2 regions of the Bacillus sp. BC08 genome follow, and region 2 is predicted to be linked to the other one. Evidence: riboswitches for the same ligand, from Rfam matches in the RefSeq annotation. Region 2 holds a riboswitch; the other holds the start of a gene.

Region 1 (7,403 bases), on a different contig from region 2:
GCAAGAAGAAAAAGAAATAGAGCTCAGTAAAAAGCTACCTTCTGAACTTGTTGAACTATTCCATCTCGTTGTAGAAAGTGAACAACAACAAGTGGTTGAAATTAACTTACAAAAAGGGAATTATGTAGTTCTTATGACGCCGCTTTACAACCAAACGAAAATTCGTGGCGCTGTAGCTGTATTACGTGATATGACGGAAGAACGCCGTCTTGAGAAGATGCGTCAAGACTTTATTGCGAACGTATCACATGAACTCCGTACACCGATGGTAATGCTTCAAGGGTATAGTGAAGCGATTTTAGATGATATTGTGCAAACGAAAGAAGAAATTAATGAGTTTGTTCAAATCATTTATGATGAATCTGTTCGTTTAGGTAAACTTGTAAATGAACTATTAGATTTAGCGCGTATGGAAAGTGGTAATGTAGAGTTACATATAGGTGAAGTTGATATTCATCCTTTCGTTGAAAAAATAGGTCGTAAATTCCAAGGGATTGCAAAGGATAAAGAAGTCGCATTAACGGTTGATTTCCAAAATTCAATTGAGCAATACCCATTTGATGCAGATCGTATGGAACAAGTATTGACGAATTTAATTGATAACGCAATTCGTCATACGAATGCAGGTGGCCATGTAACGCTTATAATTGATACGAAAAATAATGGTCTTATTTTTGAAGTACAAGATTCGGGCGCTGGCATTCCAGAAGAAGATATTCCATTTTTATTCGATCGTTTCTACAAAGCTGATAAAGCCAGAACACGTGGAAAAAAAGTTGGAACAGGGCTTGGGCTTGCGATTGCAAAAAATATTGTACAAGGCCATGATGGCAAAATTGCTGTTTCAAGTGTTGTTGGAGAGGGAACTACATTCTCTGTATATTTACCGAATCGTATAATTTAGATATGCGTTTTTAAAGTTGATAATGAATAAAGTTCTACTGTTTTTTATTTTTTTGTAAAACCAATTAAATAAATAATAGTAGAACTTTTTTTCTATCTTAGTCGAATGAAGAATAATAAGAGGGGTGTCATGAAGCGATGAAATTATACACGAAAACAGGAGATAAAGGGACAACAAGTGTAATAGGCGGCAGAGTGGATAAAGATAATATTAGAGTTGAAGCATATGGCACGATAGATGAGTCGAATTCTCATATTGGATATGCAATGACGAAGCTACAAGGCGGGTCTTTTGGAGATATTTACAATGAACTTGAAAATATTCAACATGAACTATTTGATTGCGGGGGAGACTTGGCGATAGTAGAGGGGAAAATTCCTTATAAAGTAACGATTGAAATGGTTGAAAGCTTAGAAAGAAGGATTGATTTGTATATAGAAGAAGCACCGCCATTAGAGCGTTTTATTTTACCAGGTGGAAGCGAAGCGGCAGCTGCTATTCATATTGCGCGTACAGTTGTAAGGCGAGCAGAACGATGTGTAGTGTCCTTGCAAAAAGAAGGGGAAATAAATGAAGTTGTTCTAAAGTATGTAAATAGATTATCTGATTATTTGTTTGCGGTAGCTAGAGTAATAAACGCTCGATTACAAGTAAAAGATGTGGAGTATAATCGCAGTGCAATCGTTTTTCGTGATAAAAAAGAGAAGGAAGTGGAGTGATTCACTTTCTTTTTTTGTATACTTTTTTCTGTAATATACCAAAATAGAGAAGGTATGGTGTTAATTAGAAAGCGGAGGATGTATATGAAAGTGTTAAAATGTGGTGTCATGTTATTGACGGTATTGTTATTATCTCAATTACATGTGTACGCAGAGGAAAATCGATGGACATGGCCTGTTGAAGGGCAGATAAGTGATTATTTTGGGACAAGGCATGGAAAACACTACGGTATAGATATAGCGGCACCGATTGGCACGCCTGTGGCAGCTATTCAAGAAGGTAAGGTAACAAAGTCTTATTATTCAAGTAGTTATGGAAACGTTGTATTTATTAAACATGGAGAATATGAGGCCGTGTATGCACATTTAAATAAGAGATATGTAGTTCAAGGGGATAATATTTCAAAAGGAGAAATAATTGGAGAAGTAGGAAATACAGGAGAATCAAGAGGTGCACACTTACATTTAGAAGTTCATCAAGGAAGATGGACGCTGGCGAAAAAGAATGCGATGAATCCATTGCTTGTTTTACATGAACAGAGAAATGAAGTCGTTTCCTCATCCTTATATGTCGTTCAAAAAGGGGACACTTTAGTTAGTATTGCACGGAAATTTAGTATGTCAGTTAAGGAAGTTAAAGAAAAAAATGGACTGCAGCAAGATCGGATTTATCCAAATCAACAATTATACGTAAAGTAAAGAAGAGCTAGTTAAACTAGCTCTTCTTTTACCAAAAAATAAAGACACATATAAATCCAGAAATAGCTAAGTAGCTATATAAGTAAAATACTTTTGTTCTTGTTTTTTCGTTTGTCCGAAATAGTACAATTGTCGGTTCAATTAAACCGATTGTCAAACAAAGTAGACCAAGAAGCATACAACCGATTGAAATGGAGTACAGGGCAATTTGTGGTGCTTGAAATGGAATCATCCATTTTAATAAAAATGCAATAAGTGCAGTGTAGCAAATACTGCCAATGTATTTATTCAACGGTGCATTAGAACGGAACCCTGGAAGTTTTTTTAAGAAAGAGCGGGAAACAACTTCAGTTTGTAAAGATGTATGCTCTTCAATTATTTTTTGAGCTTCTTTTCCTTTTTGGAAAAGGGATAATATCCAGTTTCGCTCCCCTTGAAAAATAAATTGTGAAGTTGTCAAGTAGTGATCAATCTTCACTTTATTCCAACTCTTCCACGGATGACGCTCACATAATTTTAATTTACTCTCTGTTTTTTTATCATACTGATAAATACTGATGCCATCTTCATCGAAAGCAGCATAGTATGTCTCGCTTGAGAATGTGCCTAAATCAATTGGACAGTGGAAAAGTAATTCTTTTTTTAAGTAAAAGTATTCTTTTCTTAAGTTTTTTTTCATTGCTTCTCGAATAGAGTGTCTCTTTTCTTTCTTCATGACATTTCCTCCATAATCCAGAAAATGTTCTTATCTTAACAATTCAACATCTTATCACTTTTAACTATATATGACTAGTGGATTCAAAGGAGAAATGCCTAATACTAAAAAATATGGGGTGTATTGTAAAATATAGTGATTGGTTTCGGTTATATAAAATTAATAACTTATTTTTAATAAGTTACACTTTTTTTGTTCACAACACGATCATGTTGTTGTATAATGAAGTGGAAAATAGAATATCGGTCTATCTTCGGGGCAGGGTGAAAATCCCGACCGGCGGTGATGAACTATATGTGATTTTGTTCTAAGCCCGCGAGCCGTTAAGGCAGGATTTGGTGTGATTCCAAAGCCGACAGTATAGTCTGGATGGGAGAAGATGGAGGTTCAAGCGTTCAAAAAAGATATGGATTTGAACGTCTGTTTGATGTGCCTTAAATTCTCCCTTTGTGTAAAACACAAAGGGTTTTTTCGTTCTATGAAAAAGTAGGCATAGCAGAACCTTTCCACTTTCCATGAGATGATCGATGGAAAAGGAGAGAGAAAGATGAAACAAAAAAACAGTGTAGTGCAGATGGTGAGTGTAGCGATGCTAAGTAGTATTGCATATTTACTGATGATGTTGGATTTCCCGTTTCCAGGGCTTCCGCCATTTTTAAAAATTGATTTTAGTGATGTACCAGCTCTAATTGCTGCGATTATTTTTGGGCCAGTTGCAGGGATAATTGTAGAGGCGATAAAGAATATTTTACATTACGGGATTCAAGGGAGTTTAACGGGAGTACCAGTTGGAGAAATTGCTAACTTTATTGCAGGATGTTTATTTATTGGACCGGCAGCTTTCTTATTTAGAAAGTATCGTACTGTTAAGAGTTTAACGACAGGATTAATGCTAGGGACAATTACAATGGCTCTCATCATGAGTGTATTAAATTACATCATTATATTCCCAGCTTACACTTGGTTTTTAAATTCACCAGCTATGTCTAGCGAGGCTATAAGAACAACGGTTGTAACGGCAATCTTACCATTTAATTTGATTAAAGGAATTGTTGTGACAATTGTATTTGTAGCGTTATTCTCACGCCTGAAAGTATGGGTGTTTGCAAAAATGAAAAATGCATAAAATATAAAATAAAACCATTAGTAGTATGGAACTACTAATGGTTTTTTATTAAGTAGAATGAAAATAGAGAACAAAAAATATCCCTCATTAATATGAGGGATATTTTTTGAAGTTAATAAAAGACTATTCGAATTTTAAAGAGTCGCCGTCGAATGATTCGTCAGCAACTTTAATTGAGTCAGTTGGACAACCTTCGAATGCATCCATCATATCTTCAATTAATACATCTGGAATTTCAACGATACCTTGGTTATCGTCTAACGTTACAAATGCAATACCTTCATCATCATAATCATAAATGTCTGGTGCAGCAGCGCCACAAGCACCACATGCGATACAAGTATCTTTATCAACGATTGTATATTTTGCCATCTTTTTTCCCTCCTGATAATATGTATGTGAAAAGCTCGCCATAAAAATTATAACCTTATTGTAAAACGGTTTTTAAAACTTTTCAACATAAAATTATAATGATAATCCTTATCAATTAGAGTGTCAACTAATTTTTGCATTATGTCACAAGATTTTCGAAATACGTAAATGTTATTTCGTTTGGTACAATATACTATATACAAGTACATAGTGCCGATATGATAAGTTTAATAGTGCAATCATACTAAAAAGTAATTAAGTTAGATTGAAAGGTGGAAGCGGTAATGCAACTACAATATACTTTATTGTATTGTTTAAAACAATTGAATGGTGAAAGGACCGTTTCTTCTATTTATTATTTATTAAAAGGAAAACGATCTTCGCAAACGTTACAAGATGGAAATATGTTCCGAATTTCTTTTTTGTTTGGAATATATAAATCGTTAAATAGAACAGACTATGATCGTGAAGTTGCAAAGTTATTGCAAGCAGATTTGATTCAAGAAATACATGAAAATACATATTTGTTAACATCTAAAGGTAAAATGCAGTTGCAAACATGGGAGGAAGTGTATGCTTTTCCCACGCATTTACATGGTTTGCACTATGGAGAACTAGGTGAAACATTTTGGAAAAGAGTATCATTAATTATTCAAACTATATCTAATTTACAACAGAATAATACGAAGTTTATTCCCATCCAACAAGATACAGAAATAACGGTGTGGGTGAAACGTTTTTTAACAGGTATACCGTATAGGAGAAGTGAATTGGCGAAAAGATTATGGAAAGAAATACATAATCTTTTAGGAAAAGGTGATGTGGTAGAAGCGACAATTGTAACATATCGATTAACAGGATATGAACGTATTGGGTGTACATTGCAGCAATTAGCAGAAATTACGAAACAAGATATATTTCGGGTGTACTTTTTATTTTGGGGTACAATTCACTTCTTTATACAAGAAGTTCGCGATAAAGAAAATGAATTTCCGCTGTTAGCAGAAATTATATCTTACCCAAATGAGAGAGCTGAATTATTTAGTTTATCAACGAAAAAAACATATAATTTTTGGAGACAAGGACGTTCTTTAGAAGAAATAGCGACAATTAGAAATTTAAAGGTTGCAACTATAGAAGATCATTTTGTTGAAATTGCGTTGCGGGAAAAAGAGTTTTCAATCGAGATGTTTATGGAAAAAGATAAAATAGATAAAGTAACAAAAGTAATTGAAGCATTACAAACACGTAAGTTGCGTGAGTTGAAACAAGCGGTTGGAGAGGGAATTTCTTATTTTGAGGTCCGTCTTGTATTGGCGCGGATGGAGGGTATAAATGAAGCTTGAGGAATATTTATATAGATGGTTTGGATATTCTGAATTTCGACCAGGGCAAAAAGGGGTAATTACAGATTTATTAGACGGAAAAGATGTTATAGCAATGCTCCCGACTGGAAGAGGGAAGTCTATGTGCTATCAACTTCCAGGGCTAATGCAAGAAGGAACAGTACTTGTTGTATCACCATTATTATCTTTGATGGAAGATCAGGTTACGCAATTGAAATATGTTGTGAAAAACCGAGTAATAGCATTTAATAGTTTTCGGACATTACATGAAAAAAGAGAAGCGATGAAAAAATTAGCTTCATATAAATTTATTTTTGTTTCACCAGAGATGTTGCAGTCGGAAGTGTTAATAAGAGAATTGAAGAAAGTTCATATTTCATTATTTGTTGTGGATGAGGCTCATTGTATTTCACAATGGGGTTATGATTTTAGACCGGACTATAAAAAACTAAATGTAGTCATTGAGAATATCGGGTCTCCTACGGTGCTAGCATTAACGGCAACAGCGACGAAAGATGTGCTACGAGATATAGCGGAGAGTTTAGATTTGAAGAAAGTGACGCAGCATGTCTACTCTATTGATCGTCCAAATATTGCAATGAAAGTACAATTTGTGGAGACGATAGAGGAGAAGAAAGAAGCACTTTTGGACCAGGTGATGTATTTACAAGGACCAGGAATTGTATATTGTTCAAGCAGAGCGTGGACAGAACGTTTAACGGAATATTTAAGAGGAAAAGGCGTGACTGGTGTCGCTTTTTATCATGGTGGTATGGAACATGAAGAGCGTATGTTAATTCAACAACAGTTTATGAATGACCAGTTGCAGCTTGTAATATGTACAAGTGCTTTTGGTATGGGAGTAAATAAATCGAATACGAGCTATATTATTCATTTCCATTATCCGACTAATATAGCTTCCTATTTACAAGAAATCGGAAGAGCTGGAAGAGATGGTGAACCGAGTATAGCTATCTTACTATGTAGTCCATTAGATCACGATCTCCCAATTTCAATAATTGAAGATGAATTGCCAAGTCAGTCGCAAATACAATTTTTATTTTCTTTACTACAAGAAAGAATGTTTCAAACGAAAGAATTACCAATAGAAGAGGTAGAAGAAATTTGTTATAATGCAGCAAGATTTAATGAACAATATTGGCGTTTCATCCGCTATCATCTCGAACAGCTTGGAATCATACAACAGCGAAAATTAAAATTAGAGAGCTTGTCAGATGAAATTATGAACAGATTAATAGCTGAAGTAGAAATAAGGCTGCGTAATAAATATAGTGAGCTAGAAAACATGAAATCATGGATACAAGTGAAAGGATGTAGACGTGAATATTTGCTGCAACAGTTCGGTTATAGAAAAGAGAACGAGTTAAAAAATTGCTGTGACTATTGTGGTATTACAAAAACAGATTATAAAAAAAGACAAGCGCAACAATCGGATTTCGACTATAATTGGGAAACAGAGTTACAAAAGCTTTTCGGTCTAGAAAAGATGGGGGAATGATGA
Region 2 (7,403 bases):
AACGATACGTATTTTAGAACTTGGATGCGGGACAGGATATGTTACAGAGCAATTATCAAGCTTATTTCCAAAAGCGCATATTACAGCCATTGATTTTGCTGAAAGTATGATTGAGGTTGCGAAAACTAGACACAATGTAAAAAATGTAATGTTTTACTGTGAGGATATCGAAAGATTACGACTAGAAGAAACGTATGATGTCATTATTTCGAATGCCACATTTCAATGGCTAAATGATTTAAAACAAGTGATAAGAAATTTATTTCATCATTTGTCTATAGATGGGATATTACTCTTTTCAACGTTTGGGCATGAAACATTTCAAGAATTGCATACTTCGTTCCAGCGGGCGAAAGAAGAAAAAAATATAGAAAATGAAACATCGATTGGGCAACGTTTTTATTCGAAAAATCAGTTGCGCCATATATGTGAAATAGAAACAGGGGATGTGCATGTTTCTGAAACATGTTACATAGAGAGATTTACAGACGTTAGGGAGTTTCTACACTCTATTCGAAAAATAGGAGCGACTAATAGTAATGAAGAATCCTATTGTCAAAGTCCCTCACTCTTTCGTGCGATGCTTCGCATATACGAAAGAGACTTCACGGAAAATGAAGGGATAATGGCGACGTATCACGCTTTATTTATGCATATAACAAAAGAGGGGAAGAGATGAAATGAAACAAGTACAAACAAAAAGGGATTGGAAAAAACTTGCATATGACGTAGTAGAAGAGAAAATGATTACGAAGGAGGATGCAATAGCGATATTAGAAGCTGATGAGACAGAAGTGTTAGAAATTATGAATGCTGCTTACATCATTCGCCATCATCACTTTGGTAAGAAAGTAAAATTAAATATGATTATTAATACGAAATCTGGATTATGTCCTGAAGATTGCGGATATTGTTCACAGTCTATCATTTCAGAGGCGCCAATTGATAAATATGCATGGCTAACGCAGGAAAAGATTGTAGAAGGGGCACACGAAGCAATTCGCCGTAAAGCGGGTACATATTGTATTGTAGCATCTGGTCGTCGTCCGACGGATAAAGAGGTGAATCACGTAATTGGAGCTGTTAAGGAGATTCGTGAAACGACAGATTTGAAGATTTGTTGTTGTTTAGGTTTCTTAAACGAAGATCAAGCAGGACGTTTAGCGGAAGCGGGTGTACATCGTTATAACCACAACTTAAATACACATGCGAATAATTACGAAAGTATTTGCTCCACTCATACGTATGACGATCGTGTTGATACAGTTCAAAAAGCGAAACAAGCGGGTATTTCACCATGCTCTGGGGCGATTTTTGGAATGGGAGAGACAATAGAAGAACGTGCTGAAATTGCATTTGAATTACAACGTATAGATGCAGATTCAATTCCATGTAATTTCCTTGTTGCTGTAAAGGGGACGCCGCTTGAAGGACAAAAAGAATTAACGCCGGTAGAATGTTTAAAAGTGCTGGCAATGATGCGTTTTGTAAACCCGACGAAAGAAATTCGCATTTCAGGAGGACGTGAAATCAATTTACGCTCTGTGCAACCAATCGGTTTATTTGCAGCAAACTCTATCTTTGTCGGGGATTATTTAACGACAGCTGGACAAGAGCCAACCGCAGACTGGGGTATGATTGAAGATTTAGGGTTTGAGATTGAAGAATGTGCATTATAAGATAGATAAAAAGCAAACTTGTAAAAAAGTTTGCTTTTTTTGTAAATAAAATGTAATAAATAGTTGTGAATGCTTGATATTATTGGTTTTTGAGCGAAAAAAAGAATTTTGGTGGACGAATTTTCCAAGCCCCAATTGTACATAGTAAATATGTAATTTATATTGGGTTGGAGGATTTTACATGCACAAATATATATTAGCGATTATGACTTGTCTAATTTTGCTAAAAGCAATAAGTACTGATCCAGTTAAGGCCGCCGAAAATCCTGAACAAAAAGAAATGCAACAACGAATTGAACAACATTTTCGAACGAAAGCTGAACATTTTGGATTGAAAACAGAAGGGAAAGATTTAAAGGAAGTGCGAAAAGAAATTACTATTATAGAAGAAGCGAAGAAAAGAGAGAATGTATGGAGAACAGCACAAACGCTTCGTATACAAACAGAAGGAAAAACAATGGATGAATTAATAAAAGATGTACGGAAAAAAGTGAAAAAATAAAAAAGAGGCCGCAGCCTCTTTTTATTTTTTTATGCCCATTGTTTTGATAAATGAGCCATTTCAATCGCAGCAACGGCGGATTCATAGCCTTTATTACCAGCTTTCGTGCCCGCGCGTTCAATCGCTTGCTCGATTGTTTCAGTCGTTAATACACCGAAAATAACTGGGATGTCTGTTTGTAGTGATAAAGATGCAACTCCTTTTGCTACTTCATTACAAACGTAATCGTAATGTGTTGTAGCACCGCGAATTACAGTGCCTAAAGTAATAACAGCATCATACTTTCCGCTACTAGCCATCTTTTTAGCGATTAAAGGAATTTCAAATGCGCCAGGAACCCAAGCAACATCGATATTGTTTTCTTCTACACCGTGGCGCTTTAATCCGTCTAAAGCTCCGCCAAGTAACTTACTTGTAATAAATTCATTAAAACGTCCAACAACAACTCCAACTTTTAATCCTGTACCAACTAAATGACCTTCGAATACCATAATGAATCTCTCCCTTTATTATAAGTTTAGTAAATGTCCTAATTTGTTTACTTTCGTTTGTAAATACGTTTTATTCTCTTCTTTTGTTGGCATTTGCAATGGTACACGCTCGATTACTTCTAAATCGTAACCTTGTAAGCCAGCAATTTTTCGCGGGTTATTTGTTAATAACCGTAAATGTTGTAAACCTAAATCTTTTAAAATTTGAGCGCCAATACCGTAATCACGCAAATCAGCTGGGAATCCAAGTTTTTCGTTTGCTTCTACAGTATCGAATCCTTCTTCTTGTAACTTATAAGCGCGAAGCTTATTAAGAAGGCCGATGCCTCGTCCTTCTTGTCTCATATAGAGAAGAACGCCTTTTCCTTCACGCTCAATTTGAGCAAGTGCAGCATGGAGTTGTGGTCCGCAATCACAACGGCATGAGCCAAATACATCACCTGTTAAGCACTCTGAATGGACGCGTACAAGTACAGGCTCTTCTGTTGAAATATCACCTTTTACGAGTGCGATATGTTCTTTCGTATCTAATGAATTAGAATAGCCAATTGCATGGAAAATACCAAAATCTGTAGGTAATGTAATTTCTACTTCTCTCGTCACTAGTGTTTCATGGTGGCGGCGATAAGCAATTAAATCTTCTATTGTAATCATTTTTATATCAAATTGTTTTGCACACTGTAGTAAATCAGGTACGCGTGCCATCGTACCGTCCTCATTGATAATCTCGCAAATAACTCCAGCTGGTTCTGCTCCGCAAAGCTGTGCTAAATCAACAGCAGCTTCTGTATGACCAGCGCGGCGTAGGACACCGCCTTCTTTCGCGATTAATGGAAAGATATGTCCAGGGCGATTGAAATCAGCACCTTTTGATGCAGGATTTAACAATTCTTGTATCGTAGTTGCACGTTCGTGAGCGCTAATTCCTGTTGTTGTAGAAATGTGATCAATGCTCACCGTAAATGCAGTATGATGCGAATCTGTATTATGAGCTACCATTGGTTCTAACTGTAGACGTTCTGCGTATTCTTCCGTAATCGGTACACAAACGAGGCCACGTCCATGTGTAATCATAAAGTTAATCGTTTCCGGCGTAATATACTCTGCTAAAGCGATAAAATCGCCTTCATTTTCACGGTTTTCATCATCACATACGATAACGACTTTTCCTTGTTTTAAATCTTCTAGAGCTTCTTCAATACGATGAAACATCATGCTTCCCCCTTATAGAAATCCGTTTTCTTGTAAAAAGCTTTCGCTCATTGAACCTGTTCGTTTTACAGGCTTAGAAATAAAGCGTTCGATATATTTACCGATCATGTCACACTCAATGTTTACGATGTCACCGGCATTCTTTTCTCCGATAACAGATTCACTTACTGTGTGCGGGATGAGTGAGATTGTGATGGAAGATTCGTCTATATCAAATATTGTTAAGCTCGTTCCATCAACAGCAACGGATCCTTTATGCAAACAATAGCGCAGCAATTCATCAGCAATAGCTATTTTGTAATAGACGGCATTATAGTGTTGTTTTTTGTTTAATATCGTTCCGATGCCATCAATATGTCCTGAAACGAAATGTCCACCGAATCGTCCGTTTGCAGCCATCGCTCGTTCTAAATTTACTTTAGAGTGTGGTTTAAGCATGCGAAGTGATGTTGATTGCATCGTTTCAGGCATTGCGTCCACTGTAAATGAAGTTGTTGTGAAACTCGTTACAGTTAAGCAAATACCGTTAACCGCGATACTATCACCTAAGTGAGCATCTGATAAAATTTTATTTGCATGGATCGTTAACTTCATCGCTTCTCCGCTTTGTTGCATGTTTGTAATCGTTCCTAATTCTTCTACAATTCCTGTAAACATTCCGTCACCTCGATTCGGGCATTCGCAACGATTTTTATATCATCGCCAATTTGTTTCATCTCTTGAATTTTCAAGGAAAGTGCATCTTGTAATGTTGAAAAACCATTTCCGCCAAATAAAGTAGGGGCATCATTCCCGCCAATTAATATCGGGCTTATATAAGTTATAATTTCATTGAAATTCTTTGTTTGTAAGAAGCTTGCATGAATCGATTGGCCTCCTTCAACGAATAAAGAAAGAATTTGCTTCTCTCCAAGAAAGAAAAGGAGGTCCTCAATTTCAATTTGCTTCGTTTTCATTTTGAATATAGCTACATTTTCAGATTCATAAGAAGCTATTTTCTCTTTATTTACATCCTTACCGACAAAAATCCATGTCGGTGCTAAACCATCTGTGATGACATGAGAAGATGGTGGTGTTCGTAAATGGGTATCTAAAATAACGCGTATAGGATGTTTACCCCCGTTAGGAATTCTTGTCGTTAAATGCGGATTATCAGCTATAACTGTATTTACTCCAACGAGAATCGCATCATGTGTATGGCGATATTGGTGAACATCAGCTCGTGCTTCTTCACCTGTAATCCACTTACTTTCACCAGTGACAGTTGCTGTTTTTCCATCTAAGCTCATCGCTGTTTTTATTGTTACAAATGGATGTTTCGTTTTCATGTAGTGAAAAAAGAAACGATTTAATAAGGTAGCTTCTGCTTCAAGAACACCGGTAGTTACGTCGATGCCAGCTTCTTCTAATCTCCTTTTTCCATTACCAGAAACGAGAGGATTACAATCAAGAGTAGCAATTACAACTCGTTTGACTCCGTTTTTGATGAGCAATTCACAGCAAGGTGGTGTTTTTCCGAAATGGCTACACGGTTCAAGTGTTACATACAGGGTAGCTCCTTTTGCTTTTTCACCAGCCATATGAAGAGCATGAACTTCTGCGTGTTCTTCACCAGCACGCAAATGAGCTCCCATACCGACGATGTTTCCATCTTTTACAACAACAGCACCAACCATAGGATTTGGACTTGTTTGTCCCGATGTTCCTTCTGCTAACTGCAGGGCAATCCTCATATATTCTTGATCTGTCATTCTCTTCACCTCTCCTGAAAAAATCAAAAAACCCCAAGGATTTTATATCCTTGGGGTTTGGGAGACGTGATTTCTAGAAATATAGTTCGAATACGAAAGTATAGGAAAGAAACCTAACGATGATTGATATTTTTGCATAAGGAAAAAACCTAGCAAAATATCGAATTTTTCAAACGCTAGTCGTATCTTTTTATTCCAGTATAGAAACAAAAGTATACAAAATAAAACATATATAAAGATTCAAAATGAAACTTTAAAAATATGCATACTGAAATAAAAGTGTATTCGCTATATAAAATTACTAGAAAACATATCCTTCTCCCATCCAGACTATACTGTCGGCTCTAGAGTTTCACTAGATCCACCGTTTTCGAGTTGAAAACGGGTCACGGACTTAGAAGTTTGCACTTCATCACCGCCGGTTGGGAATTTCACCCGACCCCGAAGGATGTTGTTTGCTCAAATTATAGCACAAAAAAGAAAAAAGGCTAGTGAAAAATATTCGAATGTGAAGAATTGTGTGAAAATATATGTAGCTTGGCATGGAGACAAAAGTATGAGAAATGTTGTAAGGAGAAGGGATATGACGGAGGTGTAAAAAAGAAAAAACATGCACAAAAAAATGTGCATGTCACATGTGGAATTATTCTGCCTCTGGTGCTCTAACAACAGATTCGAATTTACCTTTATGCGAAGCATCGCAATAAGGCATATTTTTTGATAAACCACAACGGCATAAAGAAAATGCCGGTTTTGCTGGGAATACATTCCCTTGTGAATCGACTAATTCCACGTCCCCTGTAACGCGAAAAGAGCCATTATCATTTACTTTAATTTGTACTTTAGCCAACGCTATCCCTCCTTCCCAAACGCTTAATTTCATCATATAATTAAGAGAAGTACTTGACAATATCAAATGAGCACTTTCTTTGGGAGAGAAGAGAGTGTTATAATGTTTTTTATAACTGACTAGAGTAAGGTGACGAAAGATGGATAAACAATTACGTACATTACGAAATATTGCAAATGAGCGCACGTGGGCATCATTTTTGAATGATAATCATCCATATAGTTTGTTACACTGGTCCATTGCAGGTGTAGGACAAGAATCAAAGGATGTTTGGTTACTTCAAGATGAAGTAACCTTTCAAACGACAGAATTTCCCACATTAGATGATGCAATGCAATGGATTTCTGAAAACATGGAACAAATTACAGACGTTTTAGCGCAATAAAAAACAGGCTTATGCAAGCCTGTTTTTTGTTTCTTTTACATATGAGTTTAAAAATTGATCAACGGCTGCTTCATACTCTTCTTTATTTTCGTTATAAGAGCAAGCGTGTGCGCCGTGTTCTGCAATATAAAGTTGTTTATTGTTTTCTTTTGCTTCATATAGTGCTGTCGTCATATCAGCTAAAATATAATCATCATCTTTACTATGAATAAAGAGGACGGGATTGTTAATGTTTTTTATACAATCGATTGGTGAAACTTCGCAAATCGTATAACCGTCACGCACTTTTAAAAAAGCGTTTGCTAAAGGTAATAAAGGCCATTTAGGTAAATGGAATTCAACCTTTAAACGGTGTTGTAATTGCCCGTAGAAATCAGAAAAAGGACAATCTGCAATATAGAAATCAGCACCATCTTCTACAAGTCCTGCGTATTGAAGAAGTGTTGCAGCTCCCATAGATTCACCATGAATACCGAGTGTTATATTTGTTCCAAAACGACTTTTTAGCCAGTCAACTACTGATTTTAAATCAT

The links. Region 2 has a riboswitch for FMN ahead of ribD (bifunctional diaminohydroxyphosphoribosylaminopyrimidine deaminase/5-amino-6-(5-phosphoribosylamino)uracil reductase RibD). Riboswitches for the same ligand answer to the same signal wherever they lie in the genome.
Region 1: another riboswitch for FMN. It lies ahead of ACXVYO_RS23760 (ECF transporter S component); the one in region 2 lies ahead of ribD (bifunctional diaminohydroxyphosphoribosylaminopyrimidine deaminase/5-amino-6-(5-phosphoribosylamino)uracil reductase RibD).

Annotation. Positions count from the first base shown of each region.
Region 1 is NZ_JBTGPA010000037.1:21,720-29,122, forward strand. It holds gene resE (sensor histidine kinase ResE) at 1-904, shown strand, start outside; gene ACXVYO_RS23745 (cob(I)yrinic acid a,c-diamide adenosyltransferase) at 1,042-1,623, shown strand; gene ACXVYO_RS23750 (peptidoglycan DD-metalloendopeptidase family protein) at 1,708-2,322, shown strand; gene ACXVYO_RS23755 (hypothetical protein) at 2,351-3,037, opposite strand; FMN riboswitch at 3,283-3,422, shown strand; gene ACXVYO_RS23760 (ECF transporter S component) at 3,585-4,163, shown strand; gene ACXVYO_RS23765 (ferredoxin) at 4,287-4,535, opposite strand; gene ACXVYO_RS23770 (helix-turn-helix domain-containing protein) at 4,820-5,881, shown strand; gene ACXVYO_RS23775 (RecQ family ATP-dependent DNA helicase) at 5,871-7,400, shown strand; gene ACXVYO_RS23780 (CPBP family intramembrane glutamic endopeptidase) at 7,400-7,403, shown strand, end outside.
Region 2 is NZ_JBTGPA010000035.1:696,345-703,747, forward strand. It holds gene bioC (malonyl-ACP O-methyltransferase BioC) at 1-679, shown strand, start outside; gene bioB (biotin synthase) at 681-1,679, shown strand; gene ACXVYO_RS21790 (hypothetical protein) at 1,861-2,181, shown strand; gene ribH (6,7-dimethyl-8-ribityllumazine synthase) at 2,211-2,672, opposite strand; gene ribBA (bifunctional 3,4-dihydroxy-2-butanone 4-phosphate synthase/GTP cyclohydrolase II) at 2,691-3,884, opposite strand; gene ribE (riboflavin synthase subunit alpha) at 3,897-4,541, opposite strand; gene ribD (bifunctional diaminohydroxyphosphoribosylaminopyrimidine deaminase/5-amino-6-(5-phosphoribosylamino)uracil reductase RibD) at 4,523-5,635, opposite strand; FMN riboswitch at 5,945-6,088, opposite strand; gene ACXVYO_RS21815 (CDGSH iron-sulfur domain-containing protein) at 6,279-6,485, opposite strand; gene ACXVYO_RS21820 (YqkC family protein) at 6,625-6,870, shown strand; gene ACXVYO_RS21825 (alpha/beta hydrolase) at 6,880-7,403, opposite strand, start outside.